DNA from 2 places in the Pseudoalteromonas distincta genome. Region 1 is predicted to be linked to the other one. Evidence: riboswitches for the same ligand, from Rfam matches in the RefSeq annotation. Region 1 holds a riboswitch; the other holds the start of a gene.

What was found. A riboswitch is a leader RNA that binds a small molecule or an ion and turns the genes downstream of it on or off. The one in region 1 is predicted to bind lysine.
Region 2: linked by a shared signal. The riboswitch ahead of lysC (lysine-sensitive aspartokinase 3) and the one ahead of dapA (4-hydroxy-tetrahydrodipicolinate synthase) in region 1 are both predicted to bind lysine.

Annotation. Positions count from the first base shown of each region.
Region 1 covers NZ_CP040558.1:3,634,504-3,646,634, reverse strand. The annotation lists gene acnB (bifunctional aconitate hydratase 2/2-methylisocitrate dehydratase) at 1-2,414, opposite strand, end outside; gene FFU37_RS16370 (OmpA family protein) at 2,707-3,762, opposite strand; gene FFU37_RS16365 (protein adenylyltransferase SelO) at 4,153-5,562, opposite strand; gene FFU37_RS16360 (DNA-3-methyladenine glycosylase I) at 5,571-6,269, opposite strand; lysine riboswitch at 6,461-6,661, shown strand; gene dapA (4-hydroxy-tetrahydrodipicolinate synthase) at 6,852-7,736, shown strand; gene FFU37_RS16350 (2,3,4,5-tetrahydropyridine-2,6-dicarboxylate N-succinyltransferase) at 7,752-8,492, shown strand; gene FFU37_RS16345 (PLP-dependent decarboxylase) at 8,492-9,697, shown strand; gene FFU37_RS16340 (succinylglutamate desuccinylase/aspartoacylase family protein) at 9,703-10,824, shown strand; gene FFU37_RS16335 (phospholipase A) at 11,203-12,131, shown strand, end outside.
Region 2 covers NZ_CP040558.1:1,951,139-1,963,269, forward strand. The annotation lists gene sbcB (exodeoxyribonuclease I) at 1-468, shown strand, start outside; gene FFU37_RS08635 (NAD(P)-dependent oxidoreductase) at 1,206-2,087, opposite strand; gene FFU37_RS08640 (glutathione peroxidase) at 2,209-2,769, shown strand; gene FFU37_RS08645 (2-hydroxyacid dehydrogenase) at 2,870-3,850, shown strand; gene FFU37_RS08650 (sodium-dependent transporter) at 3,946-5,268, opposite strand; gene FFU37_RS08655 (4'-phosphopantetheinyl transferase family protein) at 5,410-6,168, shown strand; gene lysC (lysine-sensitive aspartokinase 3) at 6,202-7,593, opposite strand; lysine riboswitch at 7,669-7,841, opposite strand; gene nhaD (sodium:proton antiporter NhaD) at 7,943-9,190, opposite strand; gene FFU37_RS08670 (MksB family condensin complex protein) at 9,413-10,684, shown strand; gene FFU37_RS08675 (condensin complex protein MksE) at 10,688-11,236, shown strand; gene FFU37_RS08680 (Mks condensin complex protein MksF) at 11,233-12,131, shown strand, end outside.

The DNA of each region.
Region 1 (12,131 bases):
AAGAATACGTTCGCGCCATTACCTAAACGGTTAGGGAAGTTACGTGTAGAGGTAGACACAACCGTTGCTTTGTCTGCAACGCGTGCTTGGTTACCCATACATAGTGAACAACCTGGAGTTTCGATACGTGCACCTACACGACCAAAGATACCGTAGTAACCTTCGTCTGTAAGCTGATCTTTATCCATCTTAGTTGGCGGGGCAACCCAAAGCTGAGTTGGGATACGACCTTTAAAGCCATCTAGTAACTTACCTGCTGCGCGGAAGTGACCGATGTTAGTCATACAAGAACCGATGAATACTTCGTCGATTTTCTCGCCAGTAACATCAGATAATAAACGTGCATCATCTGGGTCATTTGGAGCACAAAGGATTGGCTCTTTAATATCTGCTAAATCGATTTCAAGTACATGTTTGTACTCTGCATCAGCGTCAGCTTCCATTAGTTCTGGGTTAGCTAACCAATCTTGCATTGCAGTAATACGACGCTCAATAGTACGTACATCGCCGTAACCTTCAGAGATCATCCATTTAAGCATAACAATGTTTGATTCTAGGTATTCTGCGATAGACTCTTTAGAAAGTTTAACCGCACAACCTGCTGCAGAACGCTCTGCAGATGCATCTGATAGTTCGAACGCTTGCTCAACAGTTAGGTGTTCAACGCCTTCAATTTCTAGTACACGACCAGAGAATTCGTTAATTTTACCTTTTTTCTCAACTGTTAATAAACCTTCTTTAATACCGAAGTAAGGGATTGCATGTACAAGGTCACGTAAAGTGATACCTGGTTGCATTTCACCTTTAAAGCGAACCAAAATTGACTCAGGCATATCAAGAGGCATAACACCTGTAGCTGCTGCGAATGCTACTGCACCCGAACCTGCTGGGAATGAAATACCTAATGGGAAACGTGTATGTGAATCACCACCAGTACCTACAGTATCTGGTAATAACATACGGTTTAACCATGAGTGAATTACACCATCACCTGGGCGAAGTGACACACCGCCACGGTTCATGATGAAATCAGGAAGCGTATGGTGAGTGTTTACATCGATTGGTTTAGGGTAAGCCGACGTATGACAGAAAGACTGCATTGTTAAATCTGCAGAAAAACCTAAACATGCTAAGTCTTTAAGTTCGTCACGTGTCATAGGACCTGTTGTATCTTGCGAGCCAACAGTTGTCATTTTAGGTTCACAATATTGGCCTGGGCGAATACCTGGAACGTTACACGCTTTACCAACCATTTTTTGCGCTAGTGTGAAGCCTTTTTCAGAAACTTCTGTCACTGTTGGTACTTTAAATACATCAGTTGGACCTAGGCCAAGTGATGTACGTGCTTTATCAGTTAAACCACGACCAATGATAAGTGGTATACGACCACCAGCACGAACTTCATCTAAAATTACATCAGATTTAAGTTCAAAAGTTGAGATTACTTTGTCAGTACCGTGGCTCTTAACAACACCTTCGTACGGGTAAATATCGATTTGCTCACCCATGTTAAGCTCATCAACATTTAATTCGATTGGTAATGCACCTGAATCTTCCATTGTATTGAAGAAGATTGGAGCAATTTTATTACCTAGACATACACCGCCAACACGCTTGTTTGGTACGAATGGGATATCATCGCCCATGAACCAAAGTACAGAGTTAGTTGCAGACTTACGAGAAGAACCAGTACCAACAACGTCACCTACATATGCAAGTGGTAAGCCTTTAGTTTTTAATTCTTCAAGCTGAGAGATTGGACCTACTTCGCCTGGCTTGTCTGGTGTAATTCCATCACGTTCAATTTTTAGCATTGCTAAAGCATGAAGTGGGATATCTGGACGAGACCATGCATCTGGTGCTGGTGATAAGTCATCAGTATTTGTCTCGCCAGTTACTTTAAATACAGTAACTGAGATCTTTTCAGCAACAGCTGGCTTATTAGTAAACCATTCTGCATTTGCCCAAGACTCAATAATTTGCTTAGCGAATGTATTACCCGCTTTTGCTTTTTCTTCAACATCGTAGAACGCATCAAACATAAGTAATGTATTTGAAAGGCCTTTAACTACGATTGGTGCAAGTGTTTCGTCATCAAGTAGGTCAATCATTGGCGCGATATTGTAACCGCCCAGCATTGTACCTAATAATTCTGCCGCTTTTTCTTTAGAAACAAGTGGAGAATTAGCTTCACCTTTAGCTACAGCTGCTAAAAATCCCGCTTTAATATAAGCAGCATCATCAACACCAGCTGGTATACGCTGAATGAACAAATCTAAAATGAATTCTTCTTCACCTGCAGGTGGGTTTTTTATTAATTCAATAAGATCAGCAGTTTGCTGAGCATCTAATGGCGCTGGTACGATACCTAACGCGGCACGTTCTTCTACGTGTTTACGATATTCTTGTAGCACAATATTGCCCTCTTGGTGACGTGAAAGTATCCGGTAGCGCTTTGGGCGCAAATAAGTTACCCAATACTTATAGTATTCTAACGCGTAATTATAAAGCTTTTATGGATAGATGAAAATCCATCCAGTTGCGCAACTGATTATACCGATTATAAATACTATGAATAGTGGTTGTGGTAAAAACTATTTTCATGAATACTTGTTAAGTAAGAATCATTACCATTAACTAGTATTAATTTATTACAGGCATAAAAAAACCCAGCACTTGGCTGGGTTTTTATTACAAACTATTTAATTAACGTAAAACTTTAACGTTTTTGATAGTTTTGATATGCGCTTCTACACGACGGTTTTCTGCGTTTGCAGCTTTAGTGTTTGCATCATTTTTAAGACGCTCTTCACCTAAACCAACTGTAGTAATACGATCTTCAGCAATACCATCAGCAACAAGTTGCTTAGCTACAGCATCAGCACGTTTTTTAGATAACCATTTGTTGTAAGTTGCTTTACCTACAGCAGAAGTGTGACCTTCTAATAGTACTGTTGTATCTGGGTACTCTTTTAAGAATGCAGATACTTTTTCAATATCATTTAAGTATTGAGTAGATACTGCAGAAGCATTGTTAGGGAAAGTCACTAATAAGCTTACTGTTACTTCTTTATCTTCATATAAAGTACAACCAGTACCATCTACAGCATCAGTCATAGGTGTGTTAGGACACTTATCATCTGTATCAGCAATATTATCGTTATCGCTGTCTGCAGGGGCTACAGCTACTTCAACAACTTCAGGAGCAGGTTTAACTTGCTCAACCGGTGCAGAGTTTTGGCCAAATAAGTAGTTAATACCAATTTTAGCGCCAACATCTGTATAACCACGGTCAAGACCTTGATATACAGCTGTTTCAGCATTTACAAATAAGCCATCTGTAATGAAATGCTGGTAACCAACACCTGCATTTAAGAATGTGTTGTCATCAACTACGTCAATTTCTTTAATACCGAAAAGACCATAGAAAGGACCGCCGTCTAAATGGTAAAGAGCATCAATACCGTAACGCTCGCCATCAATATTGTTACGGTTGCCAGCAACTTTATCAAAAGCATTAAAATCCATGTCTGCATATTCAAGACGTGCGCTCCAGTAATCACTGAAACGGTAACCAGCTTCAACACCCCAGCCAGTTGATTCGTTTACGTCAAGACCGGCTTGATCACGCATGTTTTTCCAAGATGCGTCATAGTAGTCACCAAATGCGCCAATGTAGAAACCTTCTTCTTTATCAGCAGCGAATGTAGATGCGCTAGTTGCAGCCAACGCGATTGCAATTGTAAGTGTTTTTAATTTCATTGTTTTCTTCCCATTTGAACAATTTTAAATTGTAGCTAATCGATACTAGCTCAATCAGTTTTATATAGACTAACTGAGCCTTTGTTAATCAATACTTAACGAAAAATAAAGTTTATAACTTTTTTTCTATGCCTTGTCACAACACACATCCACTTACTATAGGCGAAATTAAAACTTTATTGAAAAATAAATATAGTAGTTTTTGTAAATTAGTACTTAGCAAGGAATGTAAGAGCAATTAAATTGAATGCACTTATAAATGCAAAGAAATATTGCTTGCTTTATATTGTGCGCATAATACCACCAGAATTAGCATTCCCCTAGGTATATGCGCATGTTTGATTAAAAAATGACTCTTTTTAATCATGCGGTTATATTTAAAGTTAAGTATTAAGTACCACAAAAAGTCTGGTAGTCATTATCATTAGTCGGTGGAGAGCAAAATTCTGATAATTCTTCACCGTTAGAGTATGGATTGCCGGCTATTTTTATAAAGCGCTGTAGTAACTCGCTAGATCCTGTAGCGTTATATTGTGCAATTATTTCTTCGATCACATGATTTCGCGGTATAACACGAGGATTTGCAGCTCTCATTACTTCATAACTATTATCGTCAGTTAAGCTTACCCACTTAGCTCTCCATTCAATTAGCGACTCAGGTACGCTTTTTTCTCCTTTTAAGGATTCAGTAAGCGCATCAAAGGCATTGGTGTAGTCGAGCTGATTATCTTTTAATAGCGTTAACAACTCTGCTATTAACTCGCCACTACTATCGCTAGATTCATTTAAACCCAGTTTTTGTGCCCACATAGCCGTAAACTCAGTATTAAACTGCTCAGCAAAACTATTAATAAATGGCGTCATTAATGAAACCGCTTGCTCGTCATCATCGCTAATGAGTGGTATTAAACTCTCAGCTAAGCGTGCGCAGTTCCAGTTAGCTATATTAGGTTGATTACCAAATGCATACCGACCTTGTTTGTCTATAGAGCTAAATACGGTATCAAAATCAAAGCTATTCATCATGGCACACGGGCCGTAATCAATGGTCTCTCCGCTTACTAGCGTATTATCTGTATTCATTACTCCGTGAATAAATCCAACACGCATCCAGCTCACAACTAGCTTAACTTGGTTTTTAATCACAGCGCCTAAAAATGCTAAATATCGCTGCGAACCTGTATCTGTTATTTCTGGGTAGTGACGCTCTATAGCTAAATCGGCTAAATTTTTAAGCCCTTCAACATCGCCTTGCGTCGCTAAATATTGAAACGAGCCAACACGAATATGGCTAGTTGCTACACGCGTAACGATAGCCCCAGCTTGTGGCGGATTACGATAAACCGTTTCACCACTACCAACAACCGCTAAGCAGCGTGTGGTTTTAACTCCCAGTGCATGCATTGCCTCGCTCATTACGTATTCACGAATAGCAGGGCCAAGTGCGCAACGTCCATCCCCACCTCTTGAGTAAGGAGTAGCACCAGAGCCTTTTAATTGAATATCCCATAACTGGTTTTCATCATCACTAATAGCGCCCAGTAAGTGCGCTCGTCCATCGCCTAAGCGTGGTGAAAAATGTCCAAATTGGTGCCCAGAGTAACCAAGTGCTACTGCAGGAATCGCCTGTTTTTCGTTACCGCTAAAAGTGCTGGCACGCAAATCAGCCGCAATGTTAATATTAAATTGTTTTGCTAAACTCTCGTTCCACAGCAATAACTGAGGAGAGGCGACACTTGCAGGGAAATCTTCTATCGCGAAGTTTTCCGCAACATCTGTGTATCTCGGCACTAATTTCATGGTAATTCCTATTGTTGCTGACTTATACCAACACGGTTGTCACCTACGCCATAAGCAACAATTAAGCTTAACTCTTGCATACTTAAGCCGCTTTGCTTTTGCATTTCGTTAAAAAAAGCTTGGGCTGCATTTAGTGACTTTTTAGTTTGTAAGCCGCCGTCTATAATTTTATGGGCACGCAAATAATTCTCTACATCGCGTGATAGTAAAAATGTATCTTTACCAAGTGCTCGCAACGCGTAAGGCCCTGTATTTCCGCCTAAACGCGAACCATGTTTTTTTAAATACGCCCATAAACCAATAATATCGTCTGTTGGCCAATTAGCGATAAACTGACTAAAACTGCCATGTTCCCCTGCTATTTCGTGGATCATGTAAGCATTTTCGGTAATTGTTTTTACTTTTTTATAGTTACGAACAATGCGCTCATCCGTTGCTTTTTGTTCCAGCATATCGGGTGGCATCATTAATAACTTATCAACGCTAAAATCCCAAAAAACCTCTCTAAAGCCTGCCCACTTATTATTTATGACTGACCAATAAAAGCCGCTTTGAAATACTTTTCGAGTAAATTCTTCAAGCCAATCGTCGTCACTTAACGTGCTTAGTTGTTTTTTAGATAGCGGTTTTGCAAGTAATAACTTAAGCATTTTTTCAGAGCCTTTTCGCTCTACCGCTCGCTTATAAATATCGCTAAATTTTTCCATACTAATTAAATACCTCACTACTTATATTGCTAGTGTACGAGAAAAGCACCTAATACGTAACCACCCCTCTTTTCGATGAATTAATCTGTATTTAGTCGCTTGACACCTAGACGGCTAAAATGCTTTAATCGCCGTAATTACCCTATTTAAATTGCACAGGTTTGTAAGTTTTACCCTACAAACAGGTGCAAAGGGCTAGAAGAGGTGCGTTATTCAGGTAGCGTATGTTAGGAGCGCAAACTCCAGTAAGCATACGTGAGGGGAATTAACGCCGAGAAGTAACCACTTTTGCGAGGTGTTTATTTCGGGCGACTAGGTTGAACCCTAGCGACTGTCACCAATAGCTGCTTATAAAAAGCAGCTTGTTAGTTTGGTGGAGAGCTTCTGGTCTTAAATATTAAGGCCGTGCGCCCTATTATTTTAAGCCCATTCGCTCTTCGAATTATTAGTTCGAACGACGTTAATGCGGCTCCTTCCATAAAGCTTTTTAACTCTTCGAATAATACCAATTGCATTAAATTAGTTATCGCTAAAATGATCACGTTTTTAATAAAGTTGGTACAAATTATAAGTTCGTGAGAGATGATCAACAACTTCAATTTAAACGACTACTCACTGTGGACCGCGCTCGTTACGCCATTTGATCAACACGGCGATGTTGACTACAACACGTTAACTAAGCTGGTTAGCGATCAAGAAGCGGCACATAACGGTATTTTGCTACTTGGCAGTACGGGCGAAGGTTTAGCACTAACGCTAAAAGAGCAACAAGCCATTGTTGAACACGTATGCCAGCTAAAACCAACAGTACCACTCATGGTTGCTGTGGGCGGTAGTAACTTAAAGCAACAAATTGAGTGGGTTAATTACTGTAATACACTACCAATTCATAGCTTTTTACTTGGCTCACCGCTTTATGCAAAGCCTGGTGCTATAGGTCAAACTCATTGGTTTGAAAGCCTACTAAATGCAAGCGCTCACCCATGTATGCTTTATAACGTACCGGGTCGAAGCGCTGTTAGCATCCCAGCGGCAACAATTCAAAACTTACAAAACAATAAAAATTTATGGGCGTTAAAAGAAGCGAGCGGCAGTATTGCTCAGTTTGAAGCTTACCGCCAAGCGGCGCCTAATTTAGCTATTTTTAGTGGCGACGATGCGCTAATGCCTTATTTTGCTCAAGCTGGCGCAAAAGGTTTGGTGTCGGTAGCTGCAAACGCATGGCCTGAACAAACTCACGAGTTTGTTAAGCGCAGTTTAAGTGGTCAACACCCTAACTTATTTGCCCAGTGGTCAAGCGCTATTAATAGCCTATTTGCTGTCGCAAACCCTATTCCCGTAAAGGTACTGATGCATTTGCAAGGCCGCTTAAGCAGCCCGCAACTTCGTCCACCTTTAACACATCTTGAGTTAACTCAAACCGATTGCATCACAACTGCAAACAACACCATTTTATCTTGGCATTAAATACAGGTTTTTATAATGAGCTGGTTAGAACTATTAAATAATTTAGAATCGGGCGCAGTACGCGCAGCATCACAAAACGAAAGCGGCCAATGGCAAGCTAACGTAGAAGTAAAGCAAGGCATTTTAGAAGCCTTTAAAAATGGCACTAATACTGAGTTTGCAGGCGGCTTTGTTGATAAACATAACTTAGCTCCGCAAGAATTTAGTACTGATGATGGCGTTCGTATGGTACCAGGTGGCTCAAGTGTTCGCCGTGGTGCTTATGTTGCTAAAGGCACGATTATTATGCCACCAGCGTATGTAAACATTGGTGCATATATCGACGAAGGCACAATGGTAGATAGCCACGCATTAGTTGGCTCGTGTGCACAAGTAGGTAAAAACGTACATTTAAGTGCTGCAGTTCAGCTTGGTGGTGTACTTGAGCCAATCGGTGCAAGCCCAGTAGTTGTAGAAGACGACGCCTTTATTGGCGCTGGCTGTATTATTGTTGAAGGCGTAGTCATTAAAAAAGGCGCAGTACTTGCCCCTGGCGTGCGTTTATCAGCAACTATTCCGGTATACGACTGCGTAAACGAGCGCCAACTAGATAAAGGCGAGCCAATCCCAGAGTACGCGATTGTAATACCGGGCTCTCGCCCTGCGTCAAACGAATGGGCGCGCGAGCAAGGCCTAAGCATGTCGTGTGCGTTAATAGTTAAATACCGCGACGAGAAAAGCGATGCATCGTTATTGCTTGAAGAGGTTTTACGATAATGAGCTTTTTAAGCACGCATATCAAAACCGCTGTAAATACTATTACACAACAAATTGATACACCTTTTTTTGTTTACGATTTAGATCAACTAAACACGCATCTTGCGCGTTTAGTTGCGCAAACCGATGTAAAACTGTGGTACGCGGTAAAAGCAAACCCACTGTCTAAAATTATTCAAAGCTTAGACAGTGCTGGCTTTAATTTTGACGTAGCAAGTAAAGGTGAGCTTGAGCAAGTACTAGCACAAGGTATTAGCTCGCAGCGCGTGCTCAACACAGGGCCTGCAAAAAGCCCTAAACAAATAAAACACTTTATTGAGCGCGGCGTGCGTATATTCGTAGCAGAAAGCCTCAATCAAGTACGTTGGTTAAACCAACAAGCGCAACTACAAAACACGCAGTTACAAGTATTACTGCGTGTACAATTACGTTGGCCTGAAGGTGAAAAAAACCCACTGGGCGGCGACAGCCTTACACCGTTTGGTTTGGGTTGTAATGAATGGCAAGCACTCAATGTAGCTGACTACCCTGCGCTTAAATTTGACGGCCTGCATATTTTTCAGTGGGGCAACATGCTTAGCACGCAAAAACTAAGCGACTTGTGGTCACAAATGATTGCACCTCTTAGCCAACTTGCCAGCGATTTAAATATTAGCCTTAAAATTTTAGATTTAGGTGGCGGTTTAGGTATTCCTTATACACAAAACGAAGCAACACTTGATTGGGATGACTTAATTGCTGCGCTCGCTAAAATTAAAAATGATGCGGGTGTAGAAGAATTATGGATGGAACTTGGTCGCTATGCCGTTGGCGAATGCGGTCATTACGCAAACCCAGTAGTAGAGCGCAAACAAAACTACAATCAAGAACAAGTAATTTTAAGCGGCGGTATAAATCACTTATTACGCCCTGCTGTTACCAGCCAAGACTTTCCTGCTGCATTACTGCGTGAATCCAGTGCTAAAACTCAAGCGGTCACTTTATACGGCCCACTTTGTACAGCGCTTGATTGCTTGGGTGAACATAACTTACCAAGCGATTTAAATGAGCACGACTGGCTAGTGTTTAGCCAATGCGGTGCTTACGGCTTTACCGAAAGTATGCCGTATTTTTTATGCCATGAGCTAGCTGCTGAGTACACCTTGCAAAACGGTACACTTACCTGTGTTCGCCAAGCCGAAAATGCCAGCCATTATTTAAGGTAACAAGTATGAGTAATACAACACACATTAGCCAAGAGAACATTGTAGTAGGGGAAGTTGCAAACGGCTTACCGCTTACAATTCCTGTGTATCGTTTAAAAGGCGATGGCACAGGGCCAAGTGTTTACATTCAGGCCAATATGCATGGCGCTGAAGTGCAAGGTAACGCAGTTATTTTTCAGCTGCTTGAGCAATTAAAACACCTTAACCTTAGTGGCGATATTACCCTTGTACCTTATGCAAATCCGATTGGTTGTAATCAAAAATCTGGCGAGTTTACCCTTGGCAGGTTCGATCCGATTACGGGCACTAATTGGAATCGCATGTATCACTACAATAAAAATTTAGTGGCACAGTTTGCACAAAATCATACTCAGTATGACGACGCTACATTAAAAAGTAACTTCAAACAGGCACTTATTGACGAAGTAGACAGCAAGCTTAACGGCCCGGCTTATTTACTCAATACGGGTAAACGCATTGCGCTTAACTTACAAAAGCTCGCTCATCAGGCTGATATAGTACTCGATTTACACACAGGCCCTATTTCAAGCAAGCATCTGTACTGCCCAAGCTATGCAACCGACAGCGCACGTTACTTTAATATTGAACATGTATTGCTTATTCCTAGTGATTTTGACGGCGCTATGGATGAAGCTAACTTTTGCCCATGGTGGCATTTAAGTGATGCACTTAGCGGACAAGGTCGCGAATTATCAATACCTGTAGAAGCATTTACTGTAGAGCTAGGCAGCCAAGAAAAAATAGACTTAAAAGAAGCATTAAACGATGCAAACAGCATTTTAAGTTACTTAAATCACAAAGGCGTATTACAAAACGCACCGCATACGCCAGCTAATATCACTCGTTATGCATGTAATTTAGATGACTACTTTGCCTATTATGCCCCTATTGGCGGCATGGTTGAATACTTAGCCCCACTTGGCGGGCACATTAAAGCTGGTGAGCCTATTGCCAATATTTTACGCATGGAGCGCTACTTAAGTGAGCAACCACTGCAAACACTTACTCTTGATTGCGATGCAATTGCTATTTTGCACTTTGCCTCAGCGAGTGTTAATCAAGGTACCGAGCTTTATAAGTTTTTTACTAACATATTTGAGCTTTAGCTCACCCTTCTCATTGCGTGAGAGTAATACCAATTGCATTAAATTAGTGATCTATTATAGCGATAAGAAAATAGCTTAATAACAAGGCTAAAATTATGGTACATAGTTGTTCTATATAAATAATTTTTAACGTAGTTAGTGAGTTATTTAATACGCTAGAATGATCATGTTTTTAATAAAATTGGTATAAATTAACTAAAAAAGTTAATTTGCATTAGAAAAGCGGCTTAGGCCGCTTTTCTTTTGATCTATACTTACTTTGTATACGTATAAAACTTGTTATAAATGCAAATTCAGTAAAAGTTCACCGTTACATATGTAAAAAGACGTTATAATTAAATTAACGCATACAACAACCCAAACTCACAAGGAATTACAATGAGCTGGCGCCACTGGATAACTCTTTCTGCTTTAATTAGTACCGCTACCTTCGCACAAGAAGAAGTTGCTACAAACGAGCAAGATAACGACATCGAGCTTGTAAAACAGTGTATTTTAAATGAGGTAATTGGCGGGGATGGTAAACAGACATTAGACGACCTTCGTAAAAAGTGTTCAGCTCTTGAAGAAAATAAACAACTTACCGCGCTTGATAAACGCCAAGCTCGTGAAGAAGTAGGTAAAAAAAATAGAAATGTAATTACGCCACATAAGCGTAACTATATTTTACCGCTTTCGTACGTATCACACCCAAACGATCGCCCATTTGATGGCTTTGATGCACTAACCGACGACAACGATGGTGAACCGCTCGACAACCTAGAAGCAAAATATCAGCTATCGATAAAAGTGCCTCTTTACGATGATTTTTCGGATAAAGACCAAGCCATATTTTTTGGCTTTACACTGCAATCATATTGGCAAATTTATAACTCAGAAATTTCGTCTCCATTTCGTGAAACAAACTACGAACCAGAGATATTTTGGATAAATTACCTCGACCCAGAAAACGTATTATGGGGCGACGAAATGGCAATCGCATTAGGTATTTCGCATCAATCAAATGGTCGAAGCCAACCAAACTCGCGTTCGTGGAACCGTATTTATGCAGACTTTATCTGGGAAAACAGAGGCTTTGTTTTTAGCTTTAAACCTTGGTACCGAATAGCTGAGGACGAAAAAGAAGATATTTTAGAAGCCAATGGCGACGACAACCCAGACATATATAAATACATGGGTTACTTTGAGTTTAGCGGCGCGTATCGTTTTCATGACCATGAATTTAGCTTTATGACACGTAACAATTTAAATTCAGATAATCGTGGTGCAATTCAACTCGACTGGTCGTTTCCTTTATGGGGTCGCGT
Region 2 (12,131 bases), 1.7 Mb from region 1:
AATCGCGAGCAGTGCTTAGCTAACTTAGCTATTTTAAAAGCCAATACCGACCTTCGCGATAAAGTGACCGAAGTGTTTAACGAGCAAGGCGATTACAGCGCAACCACTAACGTTGACTACTTACTTTACGATGGGTTTACAAGCCATGCTGATAAAGCTAAATTTGCGATTATTCGTGATGCAAAACCAGATGAGTTAGCTGGGTTGAAGTTAGACTTTGAAGATAAAAAGTTTAATACGTTGTTGTTTAGATACCGCGCCCGTAACTGGCCTGAAACGCTAAACCAGCAAGAGCTTGATCAATGGCGCCAGTATTGCCAAAACAAGTTAATGCACGGAGAAGATCAACCGTCGATTAATGCGCAAGATTTTATGATCACCCTTGAAAACCTAGCGCATGAACATGACGACAGCGAAAAAAATCTTACAATTTTAAAGGCACTATATAACTACGCACAAAGCATGTAATTTTGTTTGTATAACGCATTAAAAACGCGACGCTTTAGCAATAAAGCGTCGCGTTTTTTGTTTATAAATATCTGTACCACTTCAAACAAAGCAAAATCTATTTCACAAAGAGAAGCGAATGAGGAGTAAATAAGAAGACATAAAAACAATAATTTTTTAGATCTATTACTTCCTCTAAAAGCGCAGCGTCTCATAACCTCTTTGTGAATAAATTACTTTACGGGCTTTGCCCGTCACGCAAGCAAGCTTCGCGTCTACAAGTAAAACTGATATCTACAGCTTGCTCACGTGAAAAGCACCGCTTTTAATTACTTAAATAAAACTCTATTCACAAAAAAAGAGCAAGAGGAGTAAATGAGAAGACATAAAACAACAATCTTTTTTATCTATCACTGCCTCTAAAAGCGCAGCGCCTCATAACCTCTTTGTGAATAAGTCACTTTTACGGGCTTTGCCCGTCACGCAAGCAAGCTTCGCGTCTACAAAAACAATCATAAATCTATACTTTGACGGTAGACGTTGAGCTTGCTCACGTGAAAAGCACAGCTTTTAATTACTTAAATAAAACTCTATTCACAAAAGAAGCGAATGAGGAGTAAATGAGAAAACATAAAGACCAACAACAATCTTTTTTATCTATCGCTGCCTCTAAAAGCGCAGCGCCTCATAACCTCTTTGTGAATAAGTCACTTTTACGGGCTTTGCCCGTCACGCAAGCAAGCTTCGCGTCTACAGCGTTACTTTTTATGTAGCGCTTCAATGCGTGCTAGTAAGCTTGAGGTGTCGTATCTGCCGCCGCCAAGTGCTTGTACGTCGGCGTAGTATTGATCGACCGTTGCGGTCATTGGTAAAGTAGCGCCGTTATTTTTAGCTTCATCGAGTGCAATGCCTAAATCTTTACGCATCCAATCTACGGCAAAGCCAAATTCGTACTCACCCGCCCACATTGTTTTGTAGCGGTTTTCCATTTGCCACGAACCGGCTGCACCTTTAGAAATGGTTTCTATAACTTTTTCACCATCAAGCCCAGCTTGCTTGGCAAAATGTAAGCCTTCGGCTAAACCTTGCACTACACCAGCAATACAAATTTGATTAACCATTTTACAAAGTTGTCCCGAGCCAACGCCGCCTAACAGTTGGCTAAAACGGCTAAACGCCGCCATAACTGGCTGCACTTTAGCAAATACGGCTTCGCTGCCACCCGCCATAACCGTTAATACGCCGTTTTCGGCGCCAGCTTGTCCGCCCGATACAGGCGCATCTATAAAGTCGATATTTTGCAGAGCCGCTTTTGCAGCCACTTCACGTGCTACTTCGGCAGAGGTTGTGGTGTGATCAACCAAAATAGTGTGCGGTAACATGCCCGCTAACACGCCGTCGTCGCCATACACTACTGAGCGTAAATCGTCATCGTTACCAACACACATAAATACAATGTCGGCATTACTGGCAGCTTCGCGCGGGGTTGATGCAAAGCTTCCTGAATGTTCTGCAGTCCACGTTTGAGCTTTAGCTTGAGTGCGGTTATAAACGCATACGCTGTGCCCTGCTTTTGTTAAATGCCCCGCCATTGGGTAACCCATTACGCCTAAACCTATAAATGCGACTTTCATTGACATAAAAATGACCTATTTAACTGATAACTTAGAAACTAGACCTCGATTATGTCAACCGGTCGATAAAAAAGCGAATGAAAGTCTTTATAAAATTTCCTTAACGGGAAAGGTAAGTAGGTAACCTATGGACAGTATTTATCAATTTAATGCACCACTTTATAACAGCGAAAATTTTCCTCTTAGCCAGTTACAGGGCAAAACCGTCCTTATTGTTAATACAGCGAGTAAGTGTAATTTTTCGGTGCAATTAAACGCACTCGAAAAGCTCTACCAGCAATACAAAAGCAATGGTTTTACTGTGCTTGCGTTTCCTTGTAACCAGTTTGGCCAAAATGAGCCGCTTGATAATTTAGCCATAAAAGACTTTTACCAAGATCAATTTAATATCTCGTTTGAGGTATTTGGTAAGGTAATGGTAAACGGACCAGAAACACATCCGTTGTTTAATTATTTAAAGTCGCATACGCGGGGTATTTCGCAAAACCGTGCAATTAAATGGAATTTCACTAAGTTTTTAATTAATTCACAAGGGCAACTTGTTGCACGCTATGCACCACGTACTAAGCCCGAAACACTTATACAAGTAATAGAAAATAACTTACTGCAAGCCGCAAAGTTAAGCGCTGCAAGAGGTGGTAAAAAGGTAGCATCAAAAATACCTTTGTTTACGTCGGCTAAGGCATAAATTAGGGCTTAATTTAAATCAATAAAATGCGCGTTACTAAAGCACAGGTTTATAAAGTAGTTTATTGTATTGATACTTATTAAGCGTTGAGGCTATTACCATGAATATTGCTTTTTTTAGTACTCAAAAGTACGAACTGCCTTTTTTTGAACAAAGTACACGCGATCACCGTGATATAAAAATAACGTATTTTGAGCAAGCTCTGAGCGAACAAACGGCTATTTTAGCAAACGGGTTTGATGCCATATGCGTATTTGTAAACGACACCGTAAACGCCACTGTTATTGAACAACTGGCAAGCCAAGGCATAAATACTATTTTGCTGCGTTGTGCAGGATTTAATAACGTTGATTTACCTGCAGCAAAAGCACATAACTTAAAGGTATTGCGCGTCCCGGCTTACAGCCCTGAGGCCGTAGCCGAGCATTGTATAGCACTTATGCTAACGCTTAGCCGTAAAACCCATAAAGCGTATAACCGCGTACGCGAAGACAATTTTGATTTAAACGGATTACTAGGCTTTAACTTGCACAATAAAACAGTGGGTATTGTAGGTTGCGGTAAAATTGGCCTTGCGCTGTGCAATATTTTAAATGGCTTTGGCGCTAATGTATTAGTGTGCGACCCATACGCACAACTTGGCAATTATACAATTACCGATATAGACACCTTACTTAGCCAAAGCGATGTGATTTCTTTGCATTGCCCTTTAACGGAGCAAACTCATCATTTAATAAATGATGAGGCGTTTAGTAAAATGAAAACCGGCGTTATGCTTATTAACACCTCACGAGGTGCACTGCTTGATAGCAAAGCATGCATAAATGCGCTTAAAACTAAAAAATTAGGGTATTTAGGGCTCGACGTTTACGAGCAAGAGTCGGAGCTATTTTTTAAAAACCACAGTGACGAAATAAACCAAGACGATATATTTTCGCGTTTAGTGAGCTTTAAAAATGTATTGGTAACGGGGCATCAGGGCTTTTTTACCCAAGAAGCACTAACCGAAATAGCAAACACAACCCTACTTAACGCGCTTGAAGTAAGCGAAGGTAAACCTTTAACTAATGAGGTTTTATAAATACTTTAGCTGTACCTAAATAATAGGCACAAAAAAAGCGAAGTGCGTTTTAAACTCACTTCGCTTTATTAATTTATTTTAGGGCTTAGATAAAATTAACCAAAGGCAACGTTTGCAAATACTAAGGTCATTAATATTGGGCAAACAAAACGAATATACTGAGCAAACCAATAATGTACGCCTGTTGTTGCTTGGTGTAATTTATTACCACGCTGCCACATCCACCCTACTGTAATAAAGTAAAATAAACCCATAAGCGGTAATTGGTATTGAGTAAATAGCATAATTACCAAACCAAATAACCAATCAAAATTTAATATAATTGCGCTTGCACACACAAGTACAACAGCGCTTACTGCCCATGTTGCTTTGGTGCGGCTAACGTTATGGTTTTCGACTAAAAACGCTACCGGAATTTCGGTGGTCGATATTGTTGACGTAACCGATGCGATAGACATTAATACAAAAAACAATAAACCAACTAATAAACCAATTTCGCCCATGGTGCTAAATAACTCAGGTAAAATAGCAAAAATTAGCTGCCCTTCGCCAATCAGTTTACCGCCACTAAATACTTCAACACCGTTGTGCTGCGCCACATAAATAGCAGGAATAATGAGTAAACCCGCTAAAAAAGCAACGCCAGTATCAAGTAGTGCAACACCTGCTGTGAGCTTTGGTAAATTAGCATCTGGTTGTAAATACGAGCCGTAAATCATCATACAGCCCACACCTAGTGAGAGCGAAAAGAACGCTTGCCCCATTGCCGCAATAATTAAATTAGGGTCGAGTATTTGGCTAAAATCAGGGATTAAATACGCAGCAAAGCCTTTGCTTGCGCCATCAAGTGTTGCAATGTAGGCAATTAAACCAACAAGCAGCACAAGCAACAGTGGCATTAAACGGCGCGACCAGGTTTCTATTCCCGATTTAACCCCTTTTAAAATAATACTGGCAGTTAAAATAAGCATAAGCGGCGTAAATACAAAATTACGCAGCACTGAGTCACTATGTAAAAATTCGCTTGCGCCTGTGAAACCTAAAAAGGTTGTTATGGGTTCAATAGCGTACGAAAGCATCCACCCTGCCACTATTGAATAAAAACTTAGCATAACAACTGCGCCCGCAAGACCTATGTAACCGGCTGCTGCACCTACTTTACGGCTAGTGTTTTGCCATGCATCGCCCAATGCTTTTACCGGGTTAGCTTGTGCTTTGTGACCTAAATAAAGTTCGGTATACAGCGCAGGAAGCGCAAGTAAAAATATAACAATAAAATAAACCAGTAAAAAAGCACCGCCGCCATGGTTGGCCGCTTGCGTAGGAAAACCCCAAATATTACCCAAACCCACTGCTGCGCCAGCAGCGGCTAAAACAAAACCAAGTCGGCTTTGAAACCCATCACGCACTTGTGCCATACATCTACAAATCTGTTATTATTTTGATTATTGTGAATTAAACCATATTTCATGCCAGCTGAGTAATAAAATTGTACCCAGCCTTTATTAGTGGCGTTAACCGCTCACAATATCAGCGACTTCTTTTGCTTTAGGGCTTTTATGACTGAACACTATTTTAAAAACGCCTTGAGTATTACTTCAACTCAATTGGCAAATTTGTCTTTAGCGAGTAACAGTATTTTATTATTTAATGCTAAAACACTTGAGCTTAGTGACTTTAATTTGCCCGATTGCTTAAGCCCATTTGAGTTAAACATTATAAACCGCCGTAAAAGCCCACAGGCTAAGCAAGAGTATTTAGCTACGCGGTTATTGTTAAAACACCTTATTAAAGTAACGCAGCCGCAACATACGCACGTACCCCTTAATAAAATGAGTACCGAATTTGACGAAGCAAGCTCAAAGCTGCAAATACATGTAAGTGGTGATGTTATAAATACCTGTATTTCGCACTCGCATGGTTTAGTTGGGGTCGCGCTAAATTTTGATAAAAGTGAGTTTGGGTTTGATATTGAAAAAGTAAGCCTAAAGCGCCCGTTTGAAAAGCTCGCTAAGCATTTTTATCATAATGATGAAATTACACTTATTACCGAGCCTACTAATACCCAAGCCCAAGCAGATACGTTTTTTAGAATTTGGACATTAAAAGAGTCACTTGCTAAAGCCACCAGCCGCCCTATTGCAAAATTACTTAGCCCTAATGTGTTTGACGAATTACATAGAGCAAAGCTGAGTGCTTGCAGTAATCGCGTTACTGTAGTTGATAGCAGTGACAACAATGTTTGTTTTGATGTGAGTGTGGTGCATAAAAAAAGCACCGACTGGCGATGCTTTTTATTAAATGACTTTATTAACTGATTTTACTCGTTAATTTCCCTGAATAACGATTACTTACGCAGCAAAATCGTTTTCTAATAAACGGCTATGGATAGACTGTACTACGTTATCTGACTCAGTTTGCTCTACTAAAAAGCACAGGTTGTGCTTACTAGCACCGTGACAAATTAATCGAATGTTAAAGTCTTTTAGTACACTCATTAAGTTCATTTCGTGTTGGCGTAATTGAATCTCAGAGCCAATAAGTGCCACCAATGTTAGGTTGTTTTCTACCGAAACATGGCAAAACTCTGCAAGCTTATCTAGGCATTCTTGATCAAGCTCTGGGCGCGAGGCGTTTTGCGCGTTATCAAGCGTTATAGCCACACTGATTTCTGATGTAGTTACCAAATCTACCGATATATTGTATTCACTTAATAGTGTAAATACGCGTGCTAAAAAGCCGCTTGCTAGTAGCATTTCTGGGCTTTTAAGGGTAAGCAATATTTGGTTTTTACGTTGCGTTACTGCGCGTATACCTGGTTGCTGCGATTTTTCACGCTCAATCCACGTACCGCCACGCTCAGGCTCTCGGCTAGAACCTACAAACACGTTAATGTGGCTACGACTCGCTGGTAAAATAGTTGCTGGGTGTAATACTTTTGCGCCAAAGGTTGCCATTTCAGCGGCTTCGTCAAAACTTAAGCGTGCAATAGGCGTCGCTTTTGCGCACAAACGCGGGTCGGTGCTAAAAATGCCCACTACGTCGGTCCAAATATGCACACTTTTAGCGTTAATCGCTTCTGCTAATAATGCAGCGCTGTAGTCTGAACCACCACGTCCTAGCGTTGTGGTGTGACCGTATTCGTCACTACCAATAAATCCCTGAGTTACAATTACCTGAGCGTCTAATAACGGAATTAAATGATCTTTAGCAGCTTGCGCTGTGGCTGCAACATTGGGCGTTGCTTTGCCAAATTGGCTGTCGGTTTTAAGCACCTTGCGCACATCAAAGCGATCGGCATTTAAACCTTGTAAACGCAGTACCTGAGCAAACAAATACGACGATAAACGCTCACCAAAGCTAAGTAGCTCGTCGTGTTGCTGATCGGTTGTTAGTGGCTCTTGAGCCAATGTTTGAAACGCTTTTAAGGTTTCGTTAAAGCCAACCGCTAAATCGGCATCTAGCGATAATTCATCTAAAATAGTTTGTTGAATAGCAAGCACGCCGTTTATGTGTTCTTGGCGCTCACTTGAGGTAATGCTTGATTTACACAGTGCAACTAAGTGATTAGTTACGCCGGCACTGGCGCTCACGGCAACAATACGTACGCTTTTATCTGCAACAATAATTTCGCTACAGCGACTCATCGCTTCAAAATTTGCAACACTGGTTCCGCCAAATTTGGCAACGATGTAATCTGATTTTGCGCCTGATACTGTTTGTGGCACTGATTGGGTAGTCATTTAGTCTCCTTTCGCGGTATCCAAACCGCAATAAAACAAGAAGAACTTGGCAAAGGAATGCTTGAAGATAAGTCCACTGCCAGAAGCTCTCCACCTATATTGGTGACAGTTTTGAGGATTCAGCCCCATAAACCGAAAAACAATGACGACGTATCATTATTTTCCTCGGCGAGTACTTCCCTCCTTAATGATCATCGGCTTTCGTCGCCTAACATTAAGTACCTAAGTATCGCACCTCTTCTGAATGCTTTATTAACCAGTGGCTAATAAAACAAAACCCCACTAAGTAGCGGGGCTTTGAAAGTTATCGTTTAGACGTCTAGCTGTCAAGCATTTAATAATTTATGAGTTAAATAAAACTGCCCATGTAATACGAGCCCGCATATCCAACCGTGTAACAAATTAATAAATGTAGCGATAAACGCAAGTAGCTCATAAAGGTAAGCGCTTTAACTTTACTCATGGCAATAATGCCCGCAGCCGAACCAATAATAAGCATTGAACCGCCCACCCCCGTTGCATACGTAAACGACAACCAGTGTTGTTGGCTCATTACTATATTGGCTTTTAATAATGCAGCGGTAAGCGGTACGTTATCGACCCCTGCTGATAATATGCCCATTAAGTAGTTTGCGTACTCAGGTGCCATTACCGTGTATAGGTCGGTAAATTTACTTAGCATACCAATTTCTTTAAGTGCGCCTACAAGTAAAAGTACGCCTACAAAAAACAATAATGTGTCGTATTCTATATCGCGAACAAAATCGATTATGTCTTTGTTTATGTCTTTTTTGCGCATTAAAAATTGCGCCACTAAAAACATCACTGATAAGCCAAACAAAAAGGTTAAGAGAGGCGGTACGCTGTAAATTACACTCAGCGTAAGTGTGCTCACTACGGTAGATAAAAATATAACAGCAATGGTTATGTCGGTTTTTTCAATGCGGGTTTTACCTGCACTAGCAAACTCAACACGCCCTTTCATACCGATAGACAGTAACGCGGCAAGCAGCATAACGCTTGCAAGTGCTGGCGCTATAAGTAGTAATAAATGAGCAATGGTTACTTTGCCATCTAAAAATATCATTAGTGTGGTTACGTCACCGGTTATTAGCGATACCCCACCTGAGTTAACTCCAAATACAATAAGCGTGGCGTATTTAACGAGCTTTTTAGGTTCAAGTTTTAACGACATAACAACCGCAAGCGATATAAGCGTCGCTGTTACGTTGTCTGAAATCGACGAAAACAAAAATGCAAATCCACCCACCAAAAACATGAGCTTTTTTTCGCTAATACTTTTTGGCATAACGCGGTGCACAATATTTTCTATAAACCCCTTTGAATTTAAATACGCTACAAAGGTCATTGCAGCCATTAAAAATAGCCATAATGAGGCAATTTCTAAAATATTTTCATTTAAAAGATGTTGAATCGTATCGGGGCTTTGCCCGTGTAGGGGGTATATAAAAAGAAGAATCCAGCAAAGCGTACCAAAAAACAGCGTGGTTTTAGCTTTATTTACGTGGATTATATCTTCTATAACGATCAGTAAAAATGCAATCGCTATCAGGGTTAGAATAATCGAGGAAACCATGGTAGTTAAACAACCTTTGATATAGTTTTAAAGAACACACAAATAACATTCCATTTCATGTGCCTATTTTCGGCGCGAATTTTAGCACTGCCTCTATGCAAAAACTATTATTAAATGGTCTTAAAAACGAATACTATATACAGACAAGGTTAATTAAAAATACGTAATAATGAGTCTTCTAAAAGAACTCAATAATAAAATACTAGGATGTTGTAACCCCTTATGATCCCAGCTAAAAAGCTGCTAAACACCATAACCGAACATTGGGGTGTATTAGCGCTATTATTTAAACGTTTTAAAATGGCTGACTTTAGCCTAAAAGACGTACAAAACGCGATTAAGCAAAAGCAGCCTACGTGGTCAAACGAACGCATTTATAAAGAAACAAATCGTTTGTTAAACCAAGATATTTTAATTCCGCTGGCTAAATCCTCTCAGCTTGAAATAAATCGTGCTATTGCTGATTTTGCTACTTTTTTACTGCAAGAAGAGCATTTAGGTTTAGCGCAAGAAATTAGCGTACTAGTAGAGGACCTAGCTCGTTTAGGTAACCGCCTAGATAACGCTGGCGAAATAGAAGACTTTGACGATTTACGCCGCTACAGCCGCATTATGGATGATCGGGTGCGTAAAATAATGAAGCTCTATACGCACAACGAAAACGCTATTTTAAATATTGTTGAACAAGCCAAATCAAATAATGCAGTGCAATCGCTGCAAAAGCGTTATAAAGCGGTAATAGAAGCCTTTGATGAATACATAGAGCCAATGCTTGAAATGGTTGATATTCGTGGTGAATTTCATGCGTGTTTTACCCTCATTGAAGAGCAAATAAGTAAGCAAATACTGCACATTGAGCGCTCAGGTAAAGCGTATAACGATAAACGTATGCTGGAGCAATTACGTACCCGTATACTCGAAATGCATTTAATAGGCCGAGAAAGCTTACGTAAAAGTGCCGATATGCTTATGCCACTGCGCGAGGAGCTACGCCGTAATAACTTAATTACTCGCCAAGCAGCCAAAGTACTTGGGCTTGTACGTAAAAATGGCGTAGACAATATGCTAAGTGCTGTACAGCCACACTTTGTGAGCGACGCACAGCGATATTCGCTTGGTCAGCAACGCCATATTGTGGCTTACATGGCAAGCTTGGTTGAATTTGAACACGAAGAATACCAATTGCCTGACCAGCAAGACGTGCCTGCATTTGTTACGCCTAATATTCCTGACTACAACGATGTTAAAACCAGCTTTGCTAAGCGCTTTAATAAAAAACGCAAAAAGCCGCAGCCCTTGCTGCAATTTTTAGACGAAAGCTATCCAGATCTCGATGCAGACGAAATGCTATTTTTGTATCAAAAATTAGTTAGCGACAGCGATATTAAAATAATTCAAAGCGATGAAAAAGCCCGCGTAAAAATTGCCGGTCAGCACTTTTCTTTATATCCATTTAATTCAGAGCCTCAGCCAGATTCAAAGGCAGGTAAATAAACCATGACACACATAAACTTAGACGAGCTAACCCATCTACAAGCCATTAATAAAAAATTAGTAGCGGGTTATCACATTTGCGAGCAAGACAACGTAATGTGGCAAGAGCTTGACCAACACATAGAAGACTACACCGCCCTATTTACCGCTTTAGGTAACGATTTAAAACGCGACAGCCGTGGCTTTTATTACTTTGGTAGCGACGAAAGCACACCCAATATGGGCAAAATATCTCGCGCTATCGCACTCACCATTTACATTTTAATTGAGCACTACGCCAATACGGGTAAAGATCCAATGCGTGCATTGTTTGACGACGTAAACGATTTAGAGCTTATGCAAACGCTGGTGCAAATTAACAAACATTTGTTTGATCAGCTTGAGATATTTTCGGGATCGGACCTACGTAAAGACGTTTACCTGCGCATGGTGCGCTTAGGTTTAGCCCGTGAAGTAGAAGGTGGCTTTATGCTACAAGCGCCAATTCACCGCTATATAGATGCACTCATGGAAGTAAACGAAGAAACCTACATTACAGAGGACGAGGAATGAAAAATCTATATGGACTAAGTAAACTCGCCCTACTTAACACCGCAGGCTATGCAAAATGTGTGATCCCGCTTGATAAAAGCAGCTCTATTTGCGCGCCCAATAACACAGGTAAAAGCTCGGTTATTAACGCCCTGCAGTTCCCGCTTATTAACGATTTACGCTTAACAGAATGGGACGGACACGATTTAGATGAAACCCGTAAGTTTTATTTTTCATCCGATCAGTCGTACATTTTACTCGAAGCTAACTTGCCTCATGGCTCGGTAGTAATAGGCGTTGCGGGACTTGGTAAAATTGCCGGTTACGCGCATCAGTACTTTTGTTATCAAGGAAAGCTTGATTTAGAGCAGTACACGCAAGGTAAAACTATTATTAAATTTACCAAGCTGTTCAACCATTTAAAATCGCTTAATTACAATCCTATTGAGCTTAAAGCACAAGAGCTCAACGCGCTACTTACTGGCGGCGCAACGCCTTTTGACGGCGACATTAACCTAAAAATGATCCCGCTTAATAATGTACAAGACTCCTCTATTTATAAAGAAATATTTAGACGTATTCTTAACTTACACAAATTAGGCGCAAGCGACGTAAAACGCTTTATGCTACGCGTGTTTGAACGCCATATGTCGAACTCTAAGGTCGATTTTTATGAAGTATGGCGTCGCTCATTTGATAAAGTAAACCGCTCAAAACGCGAATTAAAAGCCCTTGAGTCAATGCAAGAGCCAATAGCCGCGCTTGAATCAATGCTTGAAAACCAAACCGTGCTTAAAGGTAAATTAGCGGCGTACGCACCTAAAATTGACCAAGCATTGATTGATTTTGATACCTATCAAGAATCGCAACTTAATGAGCTGGGTATAGCGCTTGAAGATATAGAGCACGAAAAACA